Regions from separate parts of the Allobosea sp. 05L423 genome, predicted to be linked through region 3. Evidence: riboswitches for the same ligand, from Rfam matches in the RefSeq annotation. Region 3 holds a riboswitch; each other region holds the start of a gene.
What was found. A riboswitch is a leader RNA that binds a small molecule or an ion and turns the genes downstream of it on or off. The one in region 3 is predicted to bind cobalamin.
Positions count from the first base shown of each region.

Region 1: it holds a riboswitch for cobalamin, as region 3 does, so the genes downstream of both, AC1DNE_RS19415 (ABC transporter substrate-binding protein) here and AC1DNE_RS24860 (TonB-dependent receptor plug domain-containing protein) in region 3, are expected to answer to the same signal.
Region 2: it holds a riboswitch for cobalamin, as region 3 does, so the genes downstream of both, AC1DNE_RS19120 (CbtB domain-containing protein) here and AC1DNE_RS24860 (TonB-dependent receptor plug domain-containing protein) in region 3, are expected to answer to the same signal.

Region 1 is NZ_JBFTOA010000009.1:78,324-85,817, forward strand. Features, by position in the region: gene AC1DNE_RS19390 (amino acid ABC transporter permease) at 1-208, opposite strand, end outside; gene AC1DNE_RS19395 (amino acid ABC transporter permease) at 205-867, opposite strand; gene AC1DNE_RS19400 (IclR family transcriptional regulator) at 1,009-1,791, shown strand; gene AC1DNE_RS19405 ((R)-mandelonitrile lyase) at 1,941-2,336, shown strand; gene AC1DNE_RS19410 (1-aminocyclopropane-1-carboxylate deaminase/D-cysteine desulfhydrase) at 2,363-3,364, shown strand; cobalamin riboswitch at 3,442-3,651, shown strand; gene AC1DNE_RS19415 (ABC transporter substrate-binding protein) at 3,925-4,956, shown strand; gene AC1DNE_RS19420 (FecCD family ABC transporter permease) at 4,953-5,996, shown strand; gene AC1DNE_RS19425 (ABC transporter ATP-binding protein) at 6,007-6,807, shown strand; gene AC1DNE_RS19430 (protein-tyrosine phosphatase family protein) at 6,895-7,410, opposite strand; gene AC1DNE_RS19435 (acetate/propionate family kinase) at 7,434-7,494, opposite strand, start outside.
Region 2 is NZ_JBFTOA010000009.1:21,659-29,152, reverse strand. Features, by position in the region: gene cobN (cobaltochelatase subunit CobN) at 1-3,217, opposite strand, end outside; gene cobW (cobalamin biosynthesis protein CobW) at 3,227-4,282, opposite strand; gene AC1DNE_RS19130 (DUF1636 family protein) at 4,287-4,676, opposite strand; gene AC1DNE_RS19125 (CbtA family protein) at 4,716-5,459, opposite strand; gene AC1DNE_RS19120 (CbtB domain-containing protein) at 5,472-5,648, opposite strand; cobalamin riboswitch at 5,685-5,884, opposite strand; gene cobU (bifunctional adenosylcobinamide kinase/adenosylcobinamide-phosphate guanylyltransferase) at 5,998-6,516, shown strand; gene cobO (cob(I)yrinic acid a,c-diamide adenosyltransferase) at 6,530-7,138, shown strand; gene AC1DNE_RS19105 (aminodeoxychorismate synthase component I) at 7,353-7,494, opposite strand, start outside.
Region 3 is NZ_JBFTOA010000017.1:74,392-81,885, forward strand. Features, by position in the region: gene AC1DNE_RS24855 (TonB-dependent hemoglobin/transferrin/lactoferrin family receptor) at 1-1,686, opposite strand, end outside; cobalamin riboswitch at 2,132-2,330, shown strand; gene AC1DNE_RS24860 (TonB-dependent receptor plug domain-containing protein) at 2,420-4,396, shown strand; gene AC1DNE_RS24865 (ABC transporter substrate-binding protein) at 4,393-5,241, shown strand; gene AC1DNE_RS24870 (FecCD family ABC transporter permease) at 5,238-6,248, shown strand; gene AC1DNE_RS24875 (ABC transporter ATP-binding protein) at 6,248-7,042, shown strand; gene AC1DNE_RS24880 (DUF6925 family protein) at 7,035-7,494, shown strand, end outside.

The DNA.
Region 1 (7,494 bases), on a different contig from region 3:
ACAGCCAGACCAGCAGCGGCGTACCCTGGACGACGTGGATATAGGCCGCCGAGAGCCAGCGCACTGGCGCGAAGGGCAGGATGCGGGCGATGGCGATGACGATGCCGATCAGCGAGGCGCCGATGAAGGCGGCGACGGTGAGCGCCAGCGTCCAGCGCGCTGCCGCCACCAGATACATCACATCGATGAGGCCGAATTCGCGGATCATCGCCTGCCGAATGCCCAGTAGTAGATGCCCGCGAACAGGCCGCGGAAGGCGAAGGCGAGCCCGAGATAGAGCACGCCGATGACGGTGTAGACCTCGAAGTCGCGGAAGGTGCGCGACTGCACGATCGAGGCCGCGTGGAAGAGGTCCTCGACCGAAATCTGCGAGACGACGCTGGTCGCCAGCATCAGCAGCACGAACTGGCTGGCGAGCGCCGGGAACATCGACTTCAGCGCCGGGAACATCACGACGTAGCGGAAGACCTGCAGCCCGGAGAGGCCGAGCGAACGGCCGGCCTCGACCTGCGCCTTCGGCACGGCCTCGAGCCCGGCGCGAACGATCTCGGTGGTGTAGGCGCCGAGATTGACGACGAGCGCGATGATCGCGGCGGTGAAGCCGTCGAGCCTCAGGCCAAAGCTGGGCAGGCCGAAGAAGATCAGGAAGAGCTGGACCAGCAGCGGCGTGTTGCGGATGATTTCGACATAGGTGCCGACCGCGCGGCGCAGCCAGGCCGGGCCATAGACGCGGGCCGCCGCGCAGGCGATGCCGATGACCAGACCGCCCACCATGGCCGCCGCCGACAGCATCAGCGTGACCCAGACACCGTCGAGGATCGATTCCCAGGCCGCGAAGACGTCGCGGAACTGCAGGCCGTATTTCATGCCCGGCCGCCTTGCGGCTCTGTCGCTGCGCTGCTCGAATGCGCGATATGATCAGGCCATCGCACCATCCGCCTCCCCTTTACGAGGAGGCTAGGTTCGTTTCTTATTTGATGTCAAGTTTCATATATGAAACAGGAAGACATGAGCGACCTGCCCGACTCCGAGAGCGGAGACAAAAGCACCTACGCGGCTCCCGCCCTGGAGAAGGGGCTCGACATCCTCGAGCTCCTCGCCGAGGTCGGCGAGCCGCTGTCGACGCGCGAGATCGCCGAGCGCCTCGCCCGCTCCAAGAGCGAGATCTTCCGCATGGTCTTCGTGCTGCAGCAGCGCGGCTATCTCGCCCGCGAGCCCGGCACCGACCGCCTCGGCCTGTCGCGGCGGCTGTTCGACCTGGGCATCCGCACGCCGGGCGGGCGCCAGCTCACCTCGATCGTGCTGCCGCTGATGGAGCGGTTCAGCGAGGAAAGCGGCATGGTCGCCCACCTGGTCGTGCTGAGCCGGGCCCAGACCGTCGTGCTCGCGACCACATCCGGCCATCTCGATGCCAGCGTCATCGTGCGCCCCGGCTATGGAAGGCCGGCGCTCGACGCCAATTCCGGCCTGCTCATCCTCGCCTTCCAGAGCGAGGCACGTCGCCGGCAATTGATGAAGGAGGCCTCCCAGGCCGACCGGGACAAACTGGAGAGCGACGAGACGCGCCGCATCCTGGCGGACATCCGCACGAGCGGGCATCGCGTCGCGCCGAGCCGCGACATCATGGCCGTGACCGACATCGCCTGCCCGGTGATCGGCCCGAGCGGCCATGCGGAAGCCGCGATCCTCGTGCCCTGCCTGCAGCGCCATGGCAGCGCCACCGACGAGGAGGCGATCCTGCTCGCACTCAAGGCCTCCTGCCGCGAGGCCGGTTCGCAGCTTTCGCTCTGAGGAACGCCTGATCGCGAGCGCCTCGCGACGGGCACGGAAGGCCTTGACGGTCACGGTTTTCGGGTGATCCCTCACGGTGAAGCGGCGCGGACGAGCTGTCACCGACAAACCCACCCGTCTGCCGAAGCTCAGACCATAAGGAGATCGTCATGGAGATCATGCGCGCGGGCTCGCGGCCGTCGGGGAAAGGGCCGGCCGACTGGTTCACCGGGTCGGTCCGGATCGATCCGCTCTTCAACCCGCACGCACCGGAACGTGTGCAGGGCGCGAGTGTGACCTTCGAGCCGGGAGCCCGGACGGCCTGGCATACGCATCCGCTCGGCCAGACGCTGATCGTCGTCAGCGGGGTCGGCCGGGTGCAGCGCTGGGGCGGGCCGATCGAGGAGATCCGGCCCGGCGACGTGGTCTGGTTCCCGCCCGGCGAGAAGCACTGGCACGGTGCCGGCCCGTCTACCGGGATGACCCATATCGCCGTCCAGGAGGCCAAGGACGGCAAGGTCGTGGATTGGCTGGAGCAGGTCTCCGACGGCCAGTATGGCGGCTGATAACCGCCTGACGAGAGCGACCGACGATGCCTGAGCTTTCCAGCCTCCTGCGGGAGCCGCGTCACGTTCTGCTCGAAACCGCCACGCCGCTCCAGAGATTGCGCCGTTTCGAGGCGAAACTCGGTCGACCCGGCATCTATGCCAAGCGCGACGATCTGATGCTGATCGCGCTCGGCGGCAACAAGCTGCGCAGCCTCGAATACTGGCTGGGCGCGGCGTTGGAGAAGGGGGCCGACATCCTTCTGGTCGGCGGCGGCGCCAGCTCCAATCTCTGCCGCCTGACAGCCGCGGCAGCCTCGCTGGTCGGGCTCGATTGCGTCGTCCTGCACAACGCGCCCGACACGCCGGAGAACCGCCAGGCCTCCTTCCTGAACCGGTTGTTCGGCGCCGAGCTGCGCTTCCTTGGCTCGGTCGATGAAAGCCAGCGCAATGCGGCGCTTGCGGAGGCGGCCGTGGACCTCGCGCGGCAGGGCCGCACGCCGTACATCGTCGGCGATTCCGTGCTGGGTGCGATGGGCTACGTCCGCGCCGCCTTGGAACTGCATGAGCAGTCGCAGCAGCAGGAGGCGCCGATCCGGCATGTCTTCCTCGCCGGCTCGATGGGGCCGACCGAAGCCGGCTTCATCTTCGGCAATGCCCTGCTCGGCCATCCCTTCCAGATCCATCTCGTCAGCGTCGAATACGAGCGGGACGAATTGGCCGGCCATGTCGGGCGGATCTATGAGGGCCTGCGGGAGCGGACGGGGCTCGATGTCGCCGCATGGGAGCAGGCACCGCCGCATTATCACATGGACCATCTCGGTGGCGGTTGGGGTGTCCCGACGCCCGCCTCGGAAGCCGCCATCCTGAGCTTTGCCCGCACCGAGGGCATCCTGATCGAGCACGTCTATACGGCGAAGACCTGCGCCGGCTTCCTCGAACAGCTCGCCAACGGAGGGATCCCGAGCAGCGAGCCCGCCTGTGTTCTCCATACGGGCGGCACCGCCGCGCTCTTCTCGCAATTCGGCCTGTTTCGAACGCTGAGCTAGAGCACGCGCGATCGGGTTCAAACCCGACCGGATCCGGCTCTGGCGCATGCCCGCTTGACGAGCCCCGGCACCGCTCTATGGTGCCGGTCGATCGAGGTTCTCCGGGTTTCGCCCGGAGCTAAGAGGGAATTCGGTGAGGCGCGTCCCGCGCCAATGCCGAGGCTGCCCCCGCAACTGTAAGCGGCGAGCCCTCCGTCCATCGTCCACTGGCGCCCTGCGCCGGGAAGGCCGGGCGGATCAGGCGTCGACCCGCGAGCCAGGAGACCTGCCGCGATCGCAAGGCGTCTTTCGGGCGGGGTGTTCCGGAGGGGTGCGCGTCGGCGGCCGGCTCCAGATCCGCGCCACCGGCCGTGTCCTGCGAAGCTCCCCCGCCCTCATCTCGGGGAGCGATGAATTCCATGTCGATGATCTTTGGCCGGTCCGCAGCGAAGGCCGCGGCACGCTTGACGCGGTCGCGTCGTGCGATCTATGAGAAATGCAACATTGTTACATTTCTTGGACCTCGCGCCGAAGCCTCCCGGTTTCGCCGACGCGGTGTCCAGCTCAGCCCGGTTGCCTCCATGCGTCCCGTCTTTTCGTTGCTGCCCGCCCTCTTCGCTGCCGCAGCCGGCGCTGCCCTTTTCACCGCGCCAGCCGCGGCCGGGCCGACGCAATATCCGCTGACGCTGGAGAATTGCGGGGAGACCATCACCTTCAACGCCGCACCCAAGCGGGTCGTCGCGATCGGCCAAACCCAGACGGAAATCCTCTATGCGCTCGGCCTCGGCGACCGGGTGGTCGGCACCGCCGTCTGGTTCTCGCCCGTCGCCAAGCCCTACGAGGCCGCCAACGCCAAGGTGAAGCGCCTGGCCGACAACGACCCGAGCTTCGAGGCCGTGGTCGGGCAGGAGCCCGATCTCGTCACCGCAATGTTCGAATGGCATGTCGGGCCGAACGGCATCGTCGGCAAGCGCGACCAGTTCCATAAGGTGAAGGTGCCGACTTATGTCTCGCCGACCGATTGCGTCGGCAAGGACAATTCCGGCCCCGGCGACGGTGTGCGCACGCAGATGTTTTCGATGGAACTGGTCTATCGCAACATCCGCGAATTCGGGCAGATCTTCGACGTCAGCGACCGCGCCGAGACGCTCGTCGCGGAACTGAAGGCTCGTGAGGACAAGGCGGTCGAGCAGATCGCAAAGCTGAAGGCGCAGGACGTCCCCGTCGTCGTCTGGTTCTCCAGCAAGGACATCAAGGGTGACGGATTCATGGCCGGCAGGAACGGCGTGCCTGCCTACATCCTGTCCAAGCTCGGGGCGCGCAACATCATCGCCACCAATGAGGAATGGCCGCTGGTCGGGTGGGAGAGCATCGCCGCCGCCAACCCGGCCGTGATCGTCACCGTGAAGATGGACCGGCGCCGCTTCCCGGCTGATGACATCGAGAAGAAGCTCGCATTCCTGAAGACCGACCCCGTCGCCAGCAAGCTCGACGCGGCGAAGAACAACCGCGTCGTGATCATCGACGTGGGTGCTACCCGTGCGGGGCTCGACACCGTCGACGGCATCGAGACGCTCGCCAAGGCGATCGCCAGCTTCGGCCTCGCGCCTTGAGCCACGCCGCCCACGGCCCGAACTGGCCGGCGCGGATCGGCCTCGCGCTCCTGTCGCTGCTGGCGCTCACCGTCTCGGTGGCGCTGGCGGTGACGATCGGCGAGATGGCGATCCCGTTCGACGTCGCGCTCAAGGCACTCGGCAACGGGCTGTTCGATCTCGGCCTGCCGGTGGGCGCGATCCAGCAGGGCGTCATCTTCGACTACCGCTTGAGCCGGGCGCTGATGGCGGGGCTGTGCGGCGGGGCGCTGGCGCTGTCGGGCGTGATCCTGCAGGCGCTGCTGCGCAATCCGCTGGCCGAGCCCTATATCCTCGGTATCTCGGCCGGCGCCTCCACCGGGGCTGTCGCAGTGCTGATCCTCGGCGTCGGCATCGGCGGCATGGCGGTGAGCCTCTCGACGGGCGCCTTCATCGGCGCCTGCGCCGCGCTTGCCGTCGTCGCGCTGCTCGCGGCGGGGACCGGCGGCGCAAGCGACCGCGTCATCCTCGCCGGCGTCGCCGCCTCACAGCTTTTCAACGCTGCCACCGCGACCATCGTGACGACGCTCGCCAGCGCCGAGCAGGCGCGCGGGGTGATGTTCTGGCTGCTCGGCAATTTCGGCGGCGTGCGCTGGCCGGACCTCTGGATCGCGACCCCCGTCGCCTTCATCGGCTTCGGTGTCTGCATGCTGCACGCCAAGGCGCTCGACGCCTTTGCCTTCGGCGCCGATGCCGCCGCCTCGCTGGGCGTGGCGGTAATGCGCGTGCGGATCGTCCTGTTCGCGACGACCGCCGTGATGACCGCGGCGATGGTCAGCATTGTCGGGACGATCGGCTTCGTCGGCCTCGTCATCCCGCATGCCGCACGCTTCCTCGTGGGTTCGGGGCATGCCCGGCTGCTGCCGGCCTGCCTCGTCATCGGCGCGATCTTCATGATCCTCGCCGACATCCTGTCGCGCGTGCTGGTGCCGCAGCAGATCCTGCCGATCGGCGTGGTCACAGCCCTGTTCGGGGCGCCCGCCTTCGCACTGATCCTCTATCGAGCCAGGAGGCCTGCGTGAGGAAGCCGGCATGACACTCGCGACCCATGACGTGCGCTGGGGTGCCGCCGGACGGATGATCGTCGACGGCGTGACGCTTCATGCCGCTCCCGGCCGCATCCTCGGCCTGATCGGCCCCAATGGCTCGGGAAAATCGAGCCTGCTCAGGCTGCTCTGCCGGCTGCGCAATGTGGCCGGCGGCGTGGTCACGCTCGACGCGCGCGACATCGCGAGCGTGCCGCGCCGCGAGCTGGCGCGCCGGCTCGCCTTCGTCGAGCAGCAGGCTACGACCGAGGTGCAGCTTTCCGTGTGCGACGTGGTGCGGCTCGGCCGGACGCCGCATCGCGCCGCACTCGCCTCCTGGGCCGCCGCGGACGAGGCCGCCGTCAATTCGGCGCTCGCGCGCGTCGGGCTTGCCGACAGGCACGACCAGCTCTGGCACACGCTGTCGGGCGGGGAGCGCCAGCGCGTGCATATCGCACGGGCGCTGGCGCAGGAGCCGAGCGAGTTGATCCTCGACGAACCGACGAACCATCTGGACATCCAGCATCAGCTCTCGATCCTGACGCTGATCCGGCGGCTCGGCATCACCTGCATCGTCGCGCTGCACGACCTCAACCTCGCCGCGCTGTTCTGCGACGAGATCGCACTCCTGCATCACGGCCGCCTGCTGGCGGCGGGCGCGCCGGAAACCGTGCTGACGGAAGCGACCATCCGCACCGTCTTCGGCGTAGCCGTGGCGATCAAGCCCGGACATGCGGGGCGCCGGCACATCGAATATCTCGTCGACCTCGATCGGGAGGAGCCGGGAGCAGGATCGCGGGCGCTCTAGATGCCGATCTGGCACGGAACCACGCCGCCGGCCCGGGCTTGACCCGGGATGACATGCGTTTCGATCAAAACGCAGCAAGCGCCCGGTTCAGGGGCCGGAATGCACCGCCTCCTCGGCATAGCGCGCGACCATCTGCTGCTGAACCTCCGTCTCCGGCCCCGAGCCGGCGGCGGCTACGGCCGCAACGGCCTCCGTACCGCTCAGGCCGAGCGCGACCAGGATGCAGGTCGCGACCATCCCGGTCCGGCCGATGCCGGCTGCACAGTGAACGAACAGCTCCCTCCCCGCATTCAGGTCCCGAGCGGCCTCCTCGGCAAGAGCCTTCAGGCCGCCGCCATCGTCGGGAACGCCGAAATCACCGATCGGAAAGCGCGTGACGGGAATGCCGAGATCGGATTGCCGCGCGGCGTAGTCCGGCGACTTCAGCCTGATCTCTTCCGCGGGCGTCAGGCAGATGATGCGGGTGATCCCTTGCTGCGTCAGGTCAGCGAGGTCATCCGCCAGCGGCCTCAGCCGGCCCGGCATCGGCCCGAGCCAGAGCGCGCCGGCGATCCCGGCCGGCAGATCGACGCGTCGGATGAAGCCTGTTCGGGTGCTGATCATCCCAGCCTCCCTCGTTCTATCGTTCAGGCGAGCAGCGCCTTCGCCTGAACGGCCATGACCCTCTCCTCATTAGCCGGGATCACC
Region 2 (7,494 bases), on a different contig from region 3:
CGATATCCTCCGCCAGCGTGCGGGCTTTCGGCGCTTCCGGGTTCGAGCTGTCGAGGCTGTACAGCGCGGGATCGGCGCCGAGCGCCTTCGCCGCCGCCGCGAGCCCGCCGATGACATCCGCGGCGCTGCTCGCTTCGAGGATGTCGCGCCCGGCGGTGTCGCTGACATGGATGAACGCGTCGGAAGCCTTGATGCGCCCGGCAAAGCCGGCATCGGCTGTGGCCGCGCCTTCCGGGCCGCCATAGGCATGGTCGGAGGCCGCGAGATAGCCGGCGCCGAGCTCTTCGCGGTGCGTCCAGTCGCCGTCGAGCGCGCGGTCGGCCATGGCCGCGCCATAGCGGCCGGGCGCGGCGCCGAAGATGCGGGCGCCATGCTCGCCGCGACGGCGGGCCGCGGCGGCCTCGTTCCAGTCATCCGGCTCGTCCAGCGCGGCCACCGCTCGGGCCGCTTGGTCGATCAAGGCGATCTGGCCGGGAAACGTGTCGCGGAAGGTGCCGGAGATGCGCACGGTAACGTCGAGCCGCGGATAGGTGAGCTTCGGCTGCGGGATGATCGTAAAGCCGGTGACACGCGTCGAGGCATCGTCCCAGAGGGGCTCGATGCCCATCAGCGCCAGCGCATGGGCGATATCCTCGCCGCCGGAGCGCAACGTCGGCGAGGCCCAGAGGTCCATCACGATCCGGCGGGGATAGTCGCCGTGATCCTGGAGATGGCGCGACACCACCGCCTGCGCCGCGAGCTTCCCGAGCCTGGCGGCAGCGCGCGTCGGGATCGCGCGGGGATCGAGCGTCGAGAGGTTGCGCCCGGTCGGCAATACGTCGGGCCGGCCGCGATGCGGCGAGCCTGCGGGGCCGGGCGGGACGAACCGGCCGTCGAGGGCGCGCAGGAGATTTTCGCGTTCGTTGCTGGCTGAGGCTGGATCAGCATCGGACTGTCCGAAGACATGCAGCCCGTCGCGGAAGGGCAGTTCGGCGATGTCGCAGAGATGGGCGTCGAGCCGCGTCAGCGCCTCGTTCATCTCGGTATCGGCAGCGACGCCGCAGGCGGCGGCGAGCCCGCTCGCCTCGGCGCGCGAGCGGATTTCGGCGGCGACGATGTCGGCGCGGCGCGGATCGAGCACCTGCGCCTGCGAGAACTCCTCGACGAGGTCGCGCAGCAAAGCAGTCTCGCCGGCGGCATCCGCTTCGGCCAAGGGAGGCGGCAGATGGCCGAGCGTCACCGCCGAGAGCCGCCGCTTGGCCGGGGCGGCCTCGCCGGGATCGTCGACGACGTAGGGGTAGATCACCGGCAGCCCGCCGACGGCAAGGCGCGGCCAGCAGCCGGCCGAGAGCGCCACCGCCTTGCCCGGCAGCCATTCCATGGTGCCGTGCGTGCCCAGATGGATCAGCGCGTCGATGGCCTCCGTCTCACGCAGCGCGAGGTAGAAGGCGAGATAGCCATGGCCCGGCGGGGCATCGGGGTCGTGATAAACAGCCTTGCGGTCGGGCGTCGCATCGCGTGGAGGCTGCAGGGCCACAGTGAGGCGGCCATAACGCACGGTGCGGAAGTGGAAGGCGCCCTCGCGGCAGGTGGGATCGGCTTCGGGCTCACCATGAGCGGCGAGAAGCGCCCCGCAGGCTGCGGCGGGAATGGTGGCGAGCCAGTTGCGATAGGCCGCGAGCGGCATGGAGAGATTGGTTGGCCCGGCAGTAAGTGCGGCCATGAGGCCTGCGCCTTCGCCTCCCCACTGGCCGTCATCCCGGACAAGCCGCGTCAGCGGCACGGATCCGGGATCCATGCCTGAACCTTCATCGGAGACGCTCAGGTATGGATCCCGGGTCTCCCTCCGGTCGCCCGGGATGACCGGGGAGGGGAGATCGACGGGGTATCCCACCCCCGCAAGCAGTTCCCGGATCGCCAGCACGCTCGCCGGCGTGTCGAGCCCGACGGCGAAGCCGGCCCGGCCGCCGCGCGCGGGGTAGTCCGACATAACCAGCGCCAGCTTTCGCTCGGCCGCGGGTTTCCGGGCCAGCGCGATCCACCCCTCCGTCAAATCGGCAAGCGCAGAGATGCCGTCGCGGTCGGGCACGAGCCGGCGGATGCTGAGCCCGGTCGCCTGGTCGCTCGCTTCCGCCTTGAAGGCCACCGGGATGGCGCCGATGCGTCCGTCGAATTCCGGCAGTGCCACCTGCATGGCGAGATCAGCAGCCGAAAGGCCGCGCGGCGAAGCCTCCCAGGCCTCGCGGGGGCTGCCGACGGGCATGGCCTGCAGAATCGGGCAATCGGCGGCGTCGAGCACGAAATCCGCGCTCTCGCGTGCCGAGAAGGCGGTGGTGGTGAGGATCAGCGCGGGTCTGCACGTCGCGATCAGCGCCGCGAGTTCCGCCGTGGCGGCCGGGTCCTTCAGGCTGGTCAACGCGAGTGGCAGCGCCGCGAGGCCACGTGAGGTCAGGGCGGCCGTCAGTGCCTCGCCCATGGCCGTATCGCCCGCCGCGACGCTGGAGCGATAGAGCAGGATCGGGACCAGCGGGATGTTTGCCGGCAGGGCGGCGAGTGCGTCCCGCCAAGGCAGAGGCATACCGCCTCCGCCCAGTGCGAAGAATGGCGGCAACGGAAGCGGAGCGCGATCGGCAGCGTCGCGCGACCCCTCCAGATAGTCGTCGATCCGCCTCAGCAGCCGCCGCATGTTCTCCGCGCCGCCGCCGGCCTGGAAATAGGCCAGCAGCTCGGCGGCGAACCCGGGTGGCACGGTCGCATGCTCGCCCAATCTTGGATCGTCGCGCTCGTCACCGGGCAGGAGCGCGAGCGGAATGCCGCGCGCGCGGCAGGTGGCGCCGAGCTGCTCGATGCCGTAGCGCCAGTAGTCGAGCCCGCCGAGGCAGCGCACCAGCACGAAGCGGCATTGCGCCGCTGTCTTCTCGATCAGGAAATCGACCGAGAGCGGGTGCTTCAAACGCCGGAGCGGTGCGAGGCGGACGGACAGGCTCTGCCCGTCATGCTCGCCCTTGTGGCGAGCATCCACGTCTTGGACACGGTCTTCGAGCAGCGACGACGTAGATGGTCGGGGCAAGTCCGGCCATGACGACAACGGCTCCGCGTAAGTGCGTGCCGCCACCGCCAGCGCGGAGAGGTCGCTGTCGGTGAAGGACAGGACGAGCACGTCTCCCAGAGGCAGGGCGAGATCGACGGCGTCCTCGCCGTCGTCGAGCCTGATCTCGCTGGTCGGGAGCAGGTGCATCGGTTGATGTTACGCCCCCGCGAGGGCCGCTTCCACGGCCTTCAGATCGAAGCCCTTGAGGCCGATCACTGTGAGGCGGCCGTCGCGTGCTTCGCTCGCGCCCCAGGGACGATCGAAATGATGGCCGACGCGCCGGCCGACGCCCTGCACGACGAGCCGCATCGGCTTGCCCGGCACTGCGGTGAAGCCCTTGAGGCGCAGCACGCCCTCGGCCTCGGCCGCCTTGGCGACGCGCGCCGTGAGCTCCTCCGGCGAAAGGCCCTCGGGCAGCGGCACGGCGACCGAGTCGAAATCGTCATGGTCGTGATCGTGCTCGCCTTCCCCGTGATGCGACGGGCGGGCGGCGAGGTCGCTCTCGGCGGCGGCGCCGAGGCCGACGATCAGCGCGGGCTCGACCTTGCCATGGGCGGTCTCGACGATCTTGATCGCCTTGGGCAGATGCTCGGCGATCTCGGCCTTGACGCGGGCGCGGCCGGCCGCGTCGACGAGGTCGCTCTTGTTGAGCAGGATCAGGTCGGCGCAGAGGATCTGGTCCTCGAACACCTCTTCCAGCGGGTTGTCGTGATCGACGGACGCGTCGGCCGCCTTCTGCGCGGCGAGCGCCTCGGGATCATCGGCGAACTGGCCCTCGGCCACGGCCGGGCCGTCGACCACGGCGATGACGCCGTCGACGGTGACTCGGGCACGGATCGCTGGCCAGTTGAAGGCCTGCACCAGCGGCTTCGGCAGGGCGAGGCCGGAGGTCTCGATCAGGATGTGCTCGGGCGGGTTCGGCCGGTTCAGGAGCTTCTCCAGCGCCGGCACGAAATCGTCGGCGACGGTGCAGCAGATGCAGCCGTTCGGCAGCTCGACCACGTCCTCGTCGCTGCAGCCGGCGATGCCGCAGCCTTTCAGGAATTCGCCGTCGAAGCCGAGGTCGCCGAACTCGTTGACGAGCACGGCGAGCTTCTTGCCCTGCGCATTCTCGAGGAGGTGGCGCACCAGCGTCGTCTTACCGGCGCCGAGGAAGCCGGTGATGATCGTGCACGGCGTCTTGCCGAGATTTGCGGTCTGCGGAGCGTTCATGATGTCATCCTTGCTGGCGCGCCGGCAAAGGCGGCACGCGCGCGACCACGCCCTTGCGGAAGGACTGCGGCCGCTCTTTCCAGGGAACGATGCCGTTGGCGCTGGCGGCATAGGCCTCCGCCGCGCCGACGATCTCGTCGAGATGGGTTTGCGTGTCGAGGTCGCCGATCAGATAGGTCCATTTGCCGTCGGCGCAGAGCGCGATGGTGCAGGGCCGCTTGCAGACGGCGAGGCATTCGACCGGCAGCACGGGGATCGTGCTGCCCTTGGCGCCGAGGCGCTCGGCGAGCGCCTCGGCGAGCGCCAGCCCCGGCTGGTCGTAACCCTCCGGGAGATCGGCGCGCGCGCGTCTGCAGGCTGTGCAGACATGGATGGTGAGGTCGCCCTCGGACATGGCTTGCCTTTCGCGCGGAGCCTGCAGGCTCCGCTGCCTTCAGCGCGCCAGGGCAGCGCGCCGGCTGGCCCAGGGCCAGAGCACGCCGACCATGAAGGCGGTCGCGAGCCAGAGTGCGGCCTGGATGCCGAGGGAGAGGGCCGCGAAATGAGCCGCGACCTCGGCCGGCACCTTGCTCTCCGGCGAGGCCGGATGCGGGGCGCCGATGACATGCGGCAGCAGGATCACGACGGCGGCCAGGAGCTTGAGCCAGGGTTGCTCGAAGCGCAGGAACAGGAAAAGGCCGAGCGCCGTCGCGATAGCGGTCACGAGCCACCAGAACTGCCTCTGTTCCAGCGCTGCGGACGCCGCGCCCGGCAATTCCGGAGCGAGCCCCATCGCCGGTGCGAGGCCGAGCGCGAGGAAGCCGCAGGCTCCCCAGACCAGGGCGCTGCGCTGGTCGATCGTGTCGCCGGCCGCGATCATGCCCGCGAGCAGCAGCGCCGCGAAGCCGATGGCCGTCGCGATCGTCACTGCGCTGGTGAAGAGCGTGCGCTGGAGGCCGTCCTGCGGCTTCCACTCGGCATGCTCGTGGCCGGGCGCATCGCCGGCGGGGCCGTGCGCGAGGATGATCCTGGCTTCGCCGTCGGAAGCGGCGAGCGTCGGCGCCTGCAGGCGCAGCGCCGCCTCATAGGTCTCGGCCTTGAGGATCAGCGGGGTGGTGGTGACATGCTGGAGGGCGGCGACGATCAGCCCAGCCAGAAGCCCGGCCAGAATGCTGACCGTGAGAACACGCGTAACCATGGTTGCTTTCCCTCAGTGGCAGGGAAAGGCGAGGCCGTGACGGGTGTCGTGCGCGGCGTTGTGGACGTCGGTCGAGGCCGCGAAGCCGGTCGTGTAGATCAGCGCGACGCCGATCACGAGCGCGGCGGCGACCGCCTTGACGCGTTCCGAGACGCTGAGCTGGGTAGTGGAAACCGAAGCAGTGTTCATAGGGCTCTCCGTGGCCGCCCCGCCGGCAGCCGGTTGGATCTTTGCGGGTCGACGGCAGGTCTCCTGGCTCACGGATTTGGCGCCCTGTGCCGCCTTCCCGGAGTGAACGCTCCAGTGGCCGATGGCGAAGGACATCCGCTTACAGTTGCGGGGGCAGCCGCGGCATTGGGCAGAGCAAGCCCGCACCGCGTTCCCTTTTCACCTCCTCGCGGAGGCACCGTCAGCGACGATCATTAGCCTTCGCGGTGACGCTGTGCAATGCAAAGGCTCTATTCCTTGTGAGCCCTCATCCTGAGACGCGCCTGAGGGTGCTCCTCAGGCTGAGGGCCCCGTGAACATGGCGAATGGTATGCCTAGCGAAATGCGTCATCTGACTCTCGTCCTTGGTGGGGCCCGGTCGGGCAAGAGCCGCTACGCCGAAGGGCTGATCGAGACCTTGCCCGCACCTTGGGCCTATATCGCCACCGCACAGGCCTATGACGACGAGATGCGGGAGCGGATCGCCACCCACCGGGCGCGCAGGCCGTCCGGCTGGGAAACGGTCGATGCTCCGCTCGACCTTCCCGAGGCGATCGCCGCGATGCCGGCCGGTCGGCCCGTTCTGGTGGACTGCCTGACGCTTTGGCTGACCAACCTCATCCTGGCCGAGCGCGACACTGTCGCTGCCACTGCCGCTCTCATTTCCACCTGCGAGCGGGTTTTTGGTCCGATCGTCCTGGTCTCCAACGAGGTCGGCCTCGGCATCGTGCCGGAGAATGCGCTGGCACGCCGCTTCCGGGACGAGGCCGGGCGGCTGCATCAGGCGCTTGCCGCGCGTGCCGGCCGCGTGGTCTTCATGGTCGCCGGATTGCCGATGCAAGTAAAATGACACGAGCGAAGTGATGATCGATACGGACGAAGCCGCCCGCCACAAGGCGAAGATGGAGAAGCGCAAGGCGGTGCAGGACGCCGAGGTCGCCTCCAAGACGGTCGAGAAGGGGCTGCTCATCGTCAACACCGGCCCCGGCAAGGGCAAGTCGACGGCGGCCTTCGGGCTGATCCTGCGCGCACTCGGCCATGGCTGGCGCATCGGCGTGGTGCAGTTCATCAAGGGCGCCTGGTCGACCGGCGAGCGCCGGGCGTTGGAAGCCTTCGGCGATCAGGTCAGCTGGCACAGCATGGGCGAGGGCTTCACCTGGGAAACGCAGGACAAGCCCCGCGACATCGCCGCCGCCGAGCGCGCCTTCGCCAAGGCTGGGGAGCTGATGGCCGATCCTGAGATCCGGCTGCTCGTGCTCGACGAGCTCAACATCGCCCTGCGCTACGACTACCTGCCGCTCGCCGAGGTGGTGGGGGCGCTCAAGGCCCGCCGGCCCGATCTCCACGTCGTCGTCACCGGCCGCAACGCCAAGCCGGAGCTGATCGAGGCTGCCGACCTCGTCACAGAGATGGCGCTGGTGAAGCACCATTTCGCCGCCGGCGTGAAGGCACAGGAAGGCATCGAGTTCTAGCCTAGGTGCTAGCCCGAAACGATCCCGGCGCACGCGACTGGTCCTGCCCCGTTTTTAGGGCGGGCCGCCATGCAAGGCTTCGGACCTCGAAAGCCTGGCTTGCAACGGCACGGGGGCAAGCCTCCTGGAGTGCTCAACGCGTTTCTTCCGGTTTGGTGCCGACGGGAAAGCCCCCGCCGGTCTGTCGATGCGCAGCCGCAGCCCGTCCTCGGTGCTAGTGCTGGTCAGATGCCCGCTGCAGCGACGAGGTGCTGCCATCATCGAGGAACGCCGCCTTCAGCAGGCACTCCGCGTACTCACTTTGGGCTTCGGAATCGAAAACCAGCCCTGAGCCCGTGTTGTAGGTCGCTGTGCCC
Region 3 (7,494 bases):
GATCGAGAACCAGCCATCGGCGAAGCGTCCGCGCACGCCCGCCTCATAGGATGTGACCATCTCAGGCCGCAGATCCGGATTCGGGATCAGGTTCTGCGTGCCGAAGGGCAGCGAGGTGTAGAGCTGCTGCGCCGTCGGCATCTTGAAGCCCTGGGCGTAGCGGGCATAGAGCGAATAGGTCTCGTCGAGCTTGAAGATCGTGCCGACCTGCGGGATGAGCCGGTGCGAGTCGAGCTCGCGCGGCGCTTTTCCGGGCACGATGACATAGCCGGGGCCGACACGCGGATCGATGTTGTAGTTCGCGTAGCGGACGCCGGGCGTGATCGTCCAGCGGCCGTTCAGGAGTTCGATCTCGTCCTGGAGATAGATGTCGGCCCGCGTCGTCGTCGCATTGGCGAAGTTGAAGCCGCCGGCGATCGCGGTCGTCGTCACACCGCTGGTCAGGTTTCTAACATCGTCGCGCCGCTCATAGTCGGTGCGCGTGACGTCGCCCTGGAAGCCGTAGGTCAGGCGGTGGAAGCTCGACCCCAGCGCGAAGCTCGACTTCGCCTGGACGTCGAGCTGCGAGAATTGCTCGGTATAGTCGAGCAGGCCGCGCGTGAAGCGCTGCTGACCATTGGCGAGCGTCTGCAGGTTGTTGGTGATGAAGGTGCGGCTCTGGGGTGTGAAAGAGGCTTGCCAGCGCAGCGAGTCGAGGAAGCTTGCGCCGACATTCCACTCATGCTCGAGCGCCAGGCGCTTGCGCGACTTGATCTGATCGCGAATATTCGGTCCGTTGCGGATGCCCAGGCTCACGACGTTGTAGTTGTAGAGCTGGTTCACAGTGGATTCGCTGTCGAAGTAGTCGCCGGTCAGCTTGAAGGTGTGATCGGGCGTCGGCTTGAATACGATCTTGCCGAAAGCGTTCCAGACCTCGGTATCGAGCGGGTTGAGCAGATTGCAGCCGAGGAAGCGCAGGGTTGGCACCGGGCAGCCCCAGCGGCCGCCATCGGCGCGGGCATTGCCGAGCTTGGCTTCCTGCGCGTTGCGCTGGCTCACGCCGATGATCGCTTCGAGGGCGGGCGAGAAGCTGTAGGCGGCGATGCCGGTCTTGACGAAGGAGCGGTCCAGGCTGTCGTAGCTGGTGTCGAGCTTCACCGCCCAGGGCTTGTCAGTGCGGCCCTTCAGCAGGTCCTGCGGATCGAGCGTGCGATAGGCGACGATGCCGCCCAGCGCATCGGCTCCCCACAGCACCGAGCCCGGGCCGCGCACGATCTCGACGCTCTTGAGGAAAGGCAGGTCGACGAAGTCGCGGTTGCCGTCGGTGATGCGCTCGATCACGCGCGAACCGTCGACCTGCATCTGCACGCGGTTGCCGCCGACGCCGCGGATGGTGAAGCCGCCATAGTTGCCGAAGGGATCGGTCGCCGTGGTCTGGCGGTTGACGATGACGCCGGGCTCGTAGCGCACGAGGTCCTGGGTATCGCGGGTGATCCGCTGCTCCATGTCCTGCCGCGTGATGACGTTGACGGTCCCGGGCACGTCGAGAGCCTGCTTTTCGCTGCGGGTCGCCGTCACGGTGATCTGGTCGAGGGCAATCGGTTCGGCACCGCCCGGAGCAACCGGCGCCGACTGGGCATACGCGCCCGTCAATGCGGTGGAAGACAGGAAATATACAGCAATATATAGCTTAGAATTATTATTCATAATTTCGTCCCGAGTTGAATTCGGGACGAGTTATTTCTGAAAGAAGAGATTCGCAACCAACATTTGAACACAAATTGTCGATTATAAATACAATATATTCGGATCTAAATTGCAATCATCATAATATGATGGCGAAATTGGAATTATAACAATGATGCAGAACCATATTTATCTGAGTTAAACTCGCAATTCGCACGCAGTCACGTGAGCCTGCCCCATCTCTCGGCCGCAGGCCAATGTGTCCCGCTGAAACGCCCCAAAAGCGGGCCATCTGAGCGCCAGAAGCTGGCCAGAAAGCTCAGCGTTCGCCCGGCTGGACGGGCGGGCGAAGCTTGGCTTGGCGTCTCGCGGCCGCCGCCCCTGGAGCACACTCCGAGACCAAGCGTATCCAGCGGTCGCATGAGGCTGCGCGATCGGCGCGGTTTGACGCCGCCACTTTTTCGCCCTAATCCTCGCCGCGACGGTTCCCTCACGGGATCAAAAGGGAACGCGGTGCGGGCGGAGTTTTGCCCCATGCCGCGGCTGCCCCCGCAACTGTAAGCGGCGAGCCTTTCGCCACACGCCACTGGGGCCTCGGACCTGGGAAGGCGGCGCAAAGGCACCGACCCGCGAGCCAGGAGACCTGCCGTCAGCCGTGGTCACACGCGAACACGTTCGGACGGGGTGCGCCGATCGCTGATTTGACTGTTTGCCGCCTCTCGCGCGGCCGATGGGAGATCGCGTTCGCGGTGACGTGCCACTGACGTCAACGCCCGAGGTCTCCATCGTGAACGTCTTCTTCCCGGCCGCAGGACGCGGCCGCCTGCTGCTGTCCGCCTCCCTGCTCGCCCTCGCCTGCTCTGTCCCTGCCCTGGCGCAAAGTGACGCCGGCCCTCTCGCCCTCGACGAGATCGTCGTCAGCGCCACCGGCACACCGACGCCGGCCCGCGAGATCGCAAGCTCGGTCACAGTCATCACGGCGAAGGACATCGAGCAGCAGCAGCGCCGCACCCTGCCGCAAGCGCTCGCCACCGTGCCCGGCCTCAACATCGTGCAGACCGGCGGGCCGGGCGGCCAGACCTCGGTCTTCATGCGCGGCACCAACTCGAACCACGTCAAGGTGCTGATCGACGGCATCGAGGCCAACGACCCCTCGACGCCCAACCGCTCCTTCGATTTCGGCTCGATGCTGACCGACGATATCGAGCGCATCGAGGTGCTGCGCGGCCCGCAGAGCGGCCTCTACGGCGCCAACGCCCTCGGCGGCGTGATCTCGATCACGACAAAGCGCGGCGAGGGTCCGCCAAAGGCGACCGCGCGCATCGAAGCCGGCTCCCACGGCACCTTCAACCAGTCGGCCGGCTTCGGCGGCGGCAACGACCGCTTCAACTACGCCTTCAACGTGGCCCACTTCCGCTCGGACTCGACCCCTGTGACGCCGCCGAACCTCGTCCCGCCGGGCCGGCGCATCAACCCCAACGCCTTCGACAACTACAGTTATTCCGGCCGCGTCGGCGTCGCGCTCAGCGACACGCTGACGCTGAACTGGGTCGGCCGCTATCAGGACGGGCAGCTGCGATTCACCAGCGACACCGGCTTCCCGAGCCGGCCTGCGCCCTATCGCTCGCTGCAGAACTACGCCCAGGCCTTCACCCGCGGCGAGATTGTGTGGGATCCGTTCGGCGGGCGCTTCGTCAACACCTTCGGCGTCTCCTACACCAACCAGGACCGGGCGACGCGGACGGCCAACGGCACGACCGGCATTCCCGGCCTGCCCAGCGAGAATCTGGGCGAGCGCACCAAGCTGGACTGGCGCGGCAATCTCGAGATCGCCAAGGGCCACAATCTGCTCATGGGCCTGCAATACGAGCGCGAGCGGCTCGACACCACCAGCCTCGTCGCCTCCAACGGCAACAAGGCCGGCTTCCTCGAGTACCAGGGCAATATCGAGGACCGCTTCTTCCTCGTGGCCAACATCCGCCGCGACGACGACGACAGCTATGGCGGCCACACCACTTACCGCATCGCGCCGGCCGTCATCATTCCCGGCACGGAGACGAAACTGAAGGCGAGCTACGGCACCGGTTTCAAGGCGCCGACGCTCAACGAGCTCTTCGTCGACTATCGCCCCGGCTTCAATTTCCACGGCAATCCGAACCTGCGGCCGGAAGAGAGCCGCGGCTGGGATGCCGGCTTCGAGCAGCCGCTTTTCGATCGGAAGCTGCAGTTCGGTGCGACCTGGTTCCAGAACGACATCGACAACCTGATCGTTACCAACGCCACCTTCGATTCCTACGCGAATGTCGGAAAGGCCAGGACGAAGGGCGTCGAGGCCTTCGCCGCGCTGGAGGTGTCGCCGCAGTTCCGCATCCGGGCCGACTACACCTTCACCCTCGCCAAGGACGAGATCGCGCGGCAGGAGCTGCTGCGCCGGCCGCGCCACAAGGCGAGCGCGACCGCGACCTGGACGCCGACCGACAAGCTCACCCTCTCGGCGACGCTGCTCTATGTCGGCTCCTGGGTGGACGGCAATCGCGACTTCTCCGTCTCCCGGCTGAACGCGAAGGGCGCGACGCTGGTCAATCTCGCCGCCGAATACAAGGCGACCGACAAGGTCACCGTGTTCGGGCGGATCGACAACCTGTTCGACAAGCGCTGGGAAAATCCGGTCGGCTTCCTGGTTCCCGGCTTCGGCGCCTTCGGCGGCATCAAGGTGGCCATCGGCGGATGAAACCGCGCCGCGCCAATCATGCCTTCGCCATGGCGGCCTTCGTCGCCATGGCTGTCGGCGCCGAGCCGGCCGCCGCGGCGAAGCCGACGCGGATCGTCTCGCTCAACATGTGCACGGATGAACTCGTCCTGCGCCTCGCCGAGCCCGAACGCATCGCTTCCGTCACCTGGCTCTCGCGCGATCCACGCAGCGCCAATATGGCGGAGGCGGCGCGCGCGGTCGGCGTCAATCACGGCCTCGTCGAGCAGGTCCTCGCCAGCCAGCCCGACCTCGTCATCGCCGGCGCCTATACCACCCGCTCGACCGTGGTCCTGCTCAAGCGCGTCGGCATGGAGGTGCGCGAATTCGGCGTGCCGCGGAACATTGCCAAGATGCGCGACCAGATCGCGGAGATGGCGGCGCTGCTCGGGGAGGAGGAGCGTGGCACGGCGCTGATCGCCGACATTGATGCACGGCTCGCCGGGCTGGCCGCGAAACGCCCGCCCGAGCGCAGCCGCGCCATCGTGCTCAGGCCGAACGGCTTCACAGTCGGGCGCGGCTCGCTGGTCGACGAGATCCTGACGCTGGCCGGCCTCGACAACATCGCCGCCGAGCTCGGCATCGACAGCTACGGCCAGATCGCCCTGGAGACGGTGGCGCTGGGCGGCGCCGAGATGCTGATCCTCAACGACACTCGGGACGGGCCGCCCTCTCTCGCCCATGAAGTGCTGCACCACCCCGTGATCGGAAAGCTCGGCGCGCGCCTCAGGCTCGTCGCCCTGCCCTCGCGACTCTGGGCCTGCGCCGGGCCGAGCGTGCTCGACGCCATCGAATTGCTGGCCAAGGCGGCCGGAGGGAAGCGATGAAATCCTCCTCCATCAAGCCGCCTTCCCTGCCGATCCTGATCGCGCTGCTCGCTGCGGTGACGGTCGCCGTCTTCGCTCTCTCGATGGCCGTCGGCTATGCGCGGCTCGATCTCGGCGCGGCGATCCGCGATTGGCTGGCGGGGCGCCCGACCCTGCCGGCGCTCGTGCTGACCGAGCTGCGCCTGCCACGCGCCATCCTCGGCGCGCTCGTCGGATTCAGTCTGGGCCTGTCCGGTGCGGCGATGCAGGGGCTGCTCCGCAACCCGCTGGCCGAGCCCGGCGTGGTCGGGATTTCCAGCGCGGCCGCCTTCGGCTCCGTCCTCGCCTTCTACAGCGGGCTTTCGGCCAGCCTGTCGCTCGCCTTGCCGCTCGGTGGCATCGCCGGCGCCATCTTCGCCACGCTGGTGCTATTTGTCCTGCTCGGCCGCGGCGCCGGCACGACGACGCTGATCCTCGCTGGCGTCGCCCTCAATGCCTTCGCGGGGGCTGCAACCTCGCTCGCGCTCAACCTCGCCCCAAACCCCTATGCGGCGCTGGAGATCGTGTTCTGGCTGATGGGCTCGCTCGCCGACCGCAGCCTGAACCATGTCCTGCTTGCTCTACCGCTGATGCTCATCGGCTGGGCGCTGCTGATCTCGACGGCACCGGCTCTCGATGCGCTGACGCTGGGCGAGGATACTGCCGCGAGCCTGGGATTCGATCTGACCTGGCTGCGTGTTCGCCTGATCGGCGGCACGGCGCTTGCCGTCGGCAGTGCGGTCGCGGTAACCGGCGCAGTCGGCTTCGTCGGCCTCGTCGTGCCGCATCTGCTGCGCCCGCTCGTCGACAACCGCCCCGGCCGGCTGCTGCTGGTCAGCGGCTTCGGCGGCGCCATCCTCGTACTGCTGGCCGACATTGCGCTTCGGCTCGCGCCGATCCGGCCGGAGCTGAAGCTCGGCGTGGTCACGGCGCTGATCGGCGCGCCCTTCCTCTTCAGCCTCGTCAATCGCATGCGGCGGGAGGCGTGATGGCCATCGAAGCTCACGACATCGCGGTCACGCTCGGCGGCAAGACGATCCTTCAGAACATCGACCTCGCCTTGCAACGAGGCGAGCTTCTGGGCCTCGTCGGCCCGAACGGCGCCGGCAAGACGACCCTGCTGCGTGTGATGGCGGGCCTGCTCGCCCCTGCAAGCGGCACGGTCCGCTATGACGGCGAGAAGGCGTGCACGCTGGGCCGGCAGGCGCTCGCACGGCAGGTCTCCTTCCTGGCGCAAGGCGGCGATACCTCCTGGCCACTCTCGGTCGAGGCCGTGGTCGGTCTCGGCCGCCTGCCGCATCGCCGTCCTTTCGGTAGCCTGACCGAAACGGACCGCAGGGCGATCGCCACCGCGCTGACCCATTGCGACGTGGCCGGCTTCGGCGACCGCACGGTGGGCACGCTTTCGGGCGGCGAACGCCGGCGGGTCCTGCTGGCTCGCGCGCTGGCGGTAGAGGCGCCCCATCTCCTCGCCGACGAACCGCTCGCCGGCCTCGACCCGCTGCACCAGCTGGACATGATGGAGCTCCTGCGCCGGACCGCACGCCGTGGCGCGGGCGTCGTCGTGGTGCTGCACGATCTTACCCTCGCCACCCGTTTCTGCGACCGGCTCGCCTTGCTCGATCAAGGCAGGCTTGTGGCCGAAGGCGCGCCAGAAACGGTCCTCGACGAAGCCAGCCTTGGCAGTGTGTTCGGCGTCGAGGGGCTGCGCGGCAACCATGACGGCGAGCCTTTCCTCCTGCCCTGGCGGGCACAGAACCAAGGACGATCCCACGATGTCTGACAGCGCCACCATCCGCGCCGTTCTGCGCGAGCATCTCGGTGACCCTTCGAGCCAATGGAACCTCGGCACCTTCGGCGCCATCGCCGAGTTCATGCGCGATGCTGGGGAGGCGGTCGCGATCACGGACGAACCCCACCGGCTTGCCGCGGTGACGGAGCGCGGCGGCATCGGCTTCGGGCGGCTCGACGACACCCGCCTGTTCGCCTCGGAGAGCGCCGTCGGGACGAGCTGGAGCCATCGCCTGGCGCTGTGCCTGCCGGAGGACGCCTGCTCGATGCACAGGCGCACCGTCCTGACCGAGCTTGGCCCGGACACGGACGCGCTACGCGCCGAGGATACCGCCGGTATCCTGTTCGATATGGGGCTCGGCACACTACAGGCCGATATCTGCATCCGCACGGACGATCCGGAACTGCTCACGCTGCTGCGCGCCCAGGCAGGTCGCTCGCTGT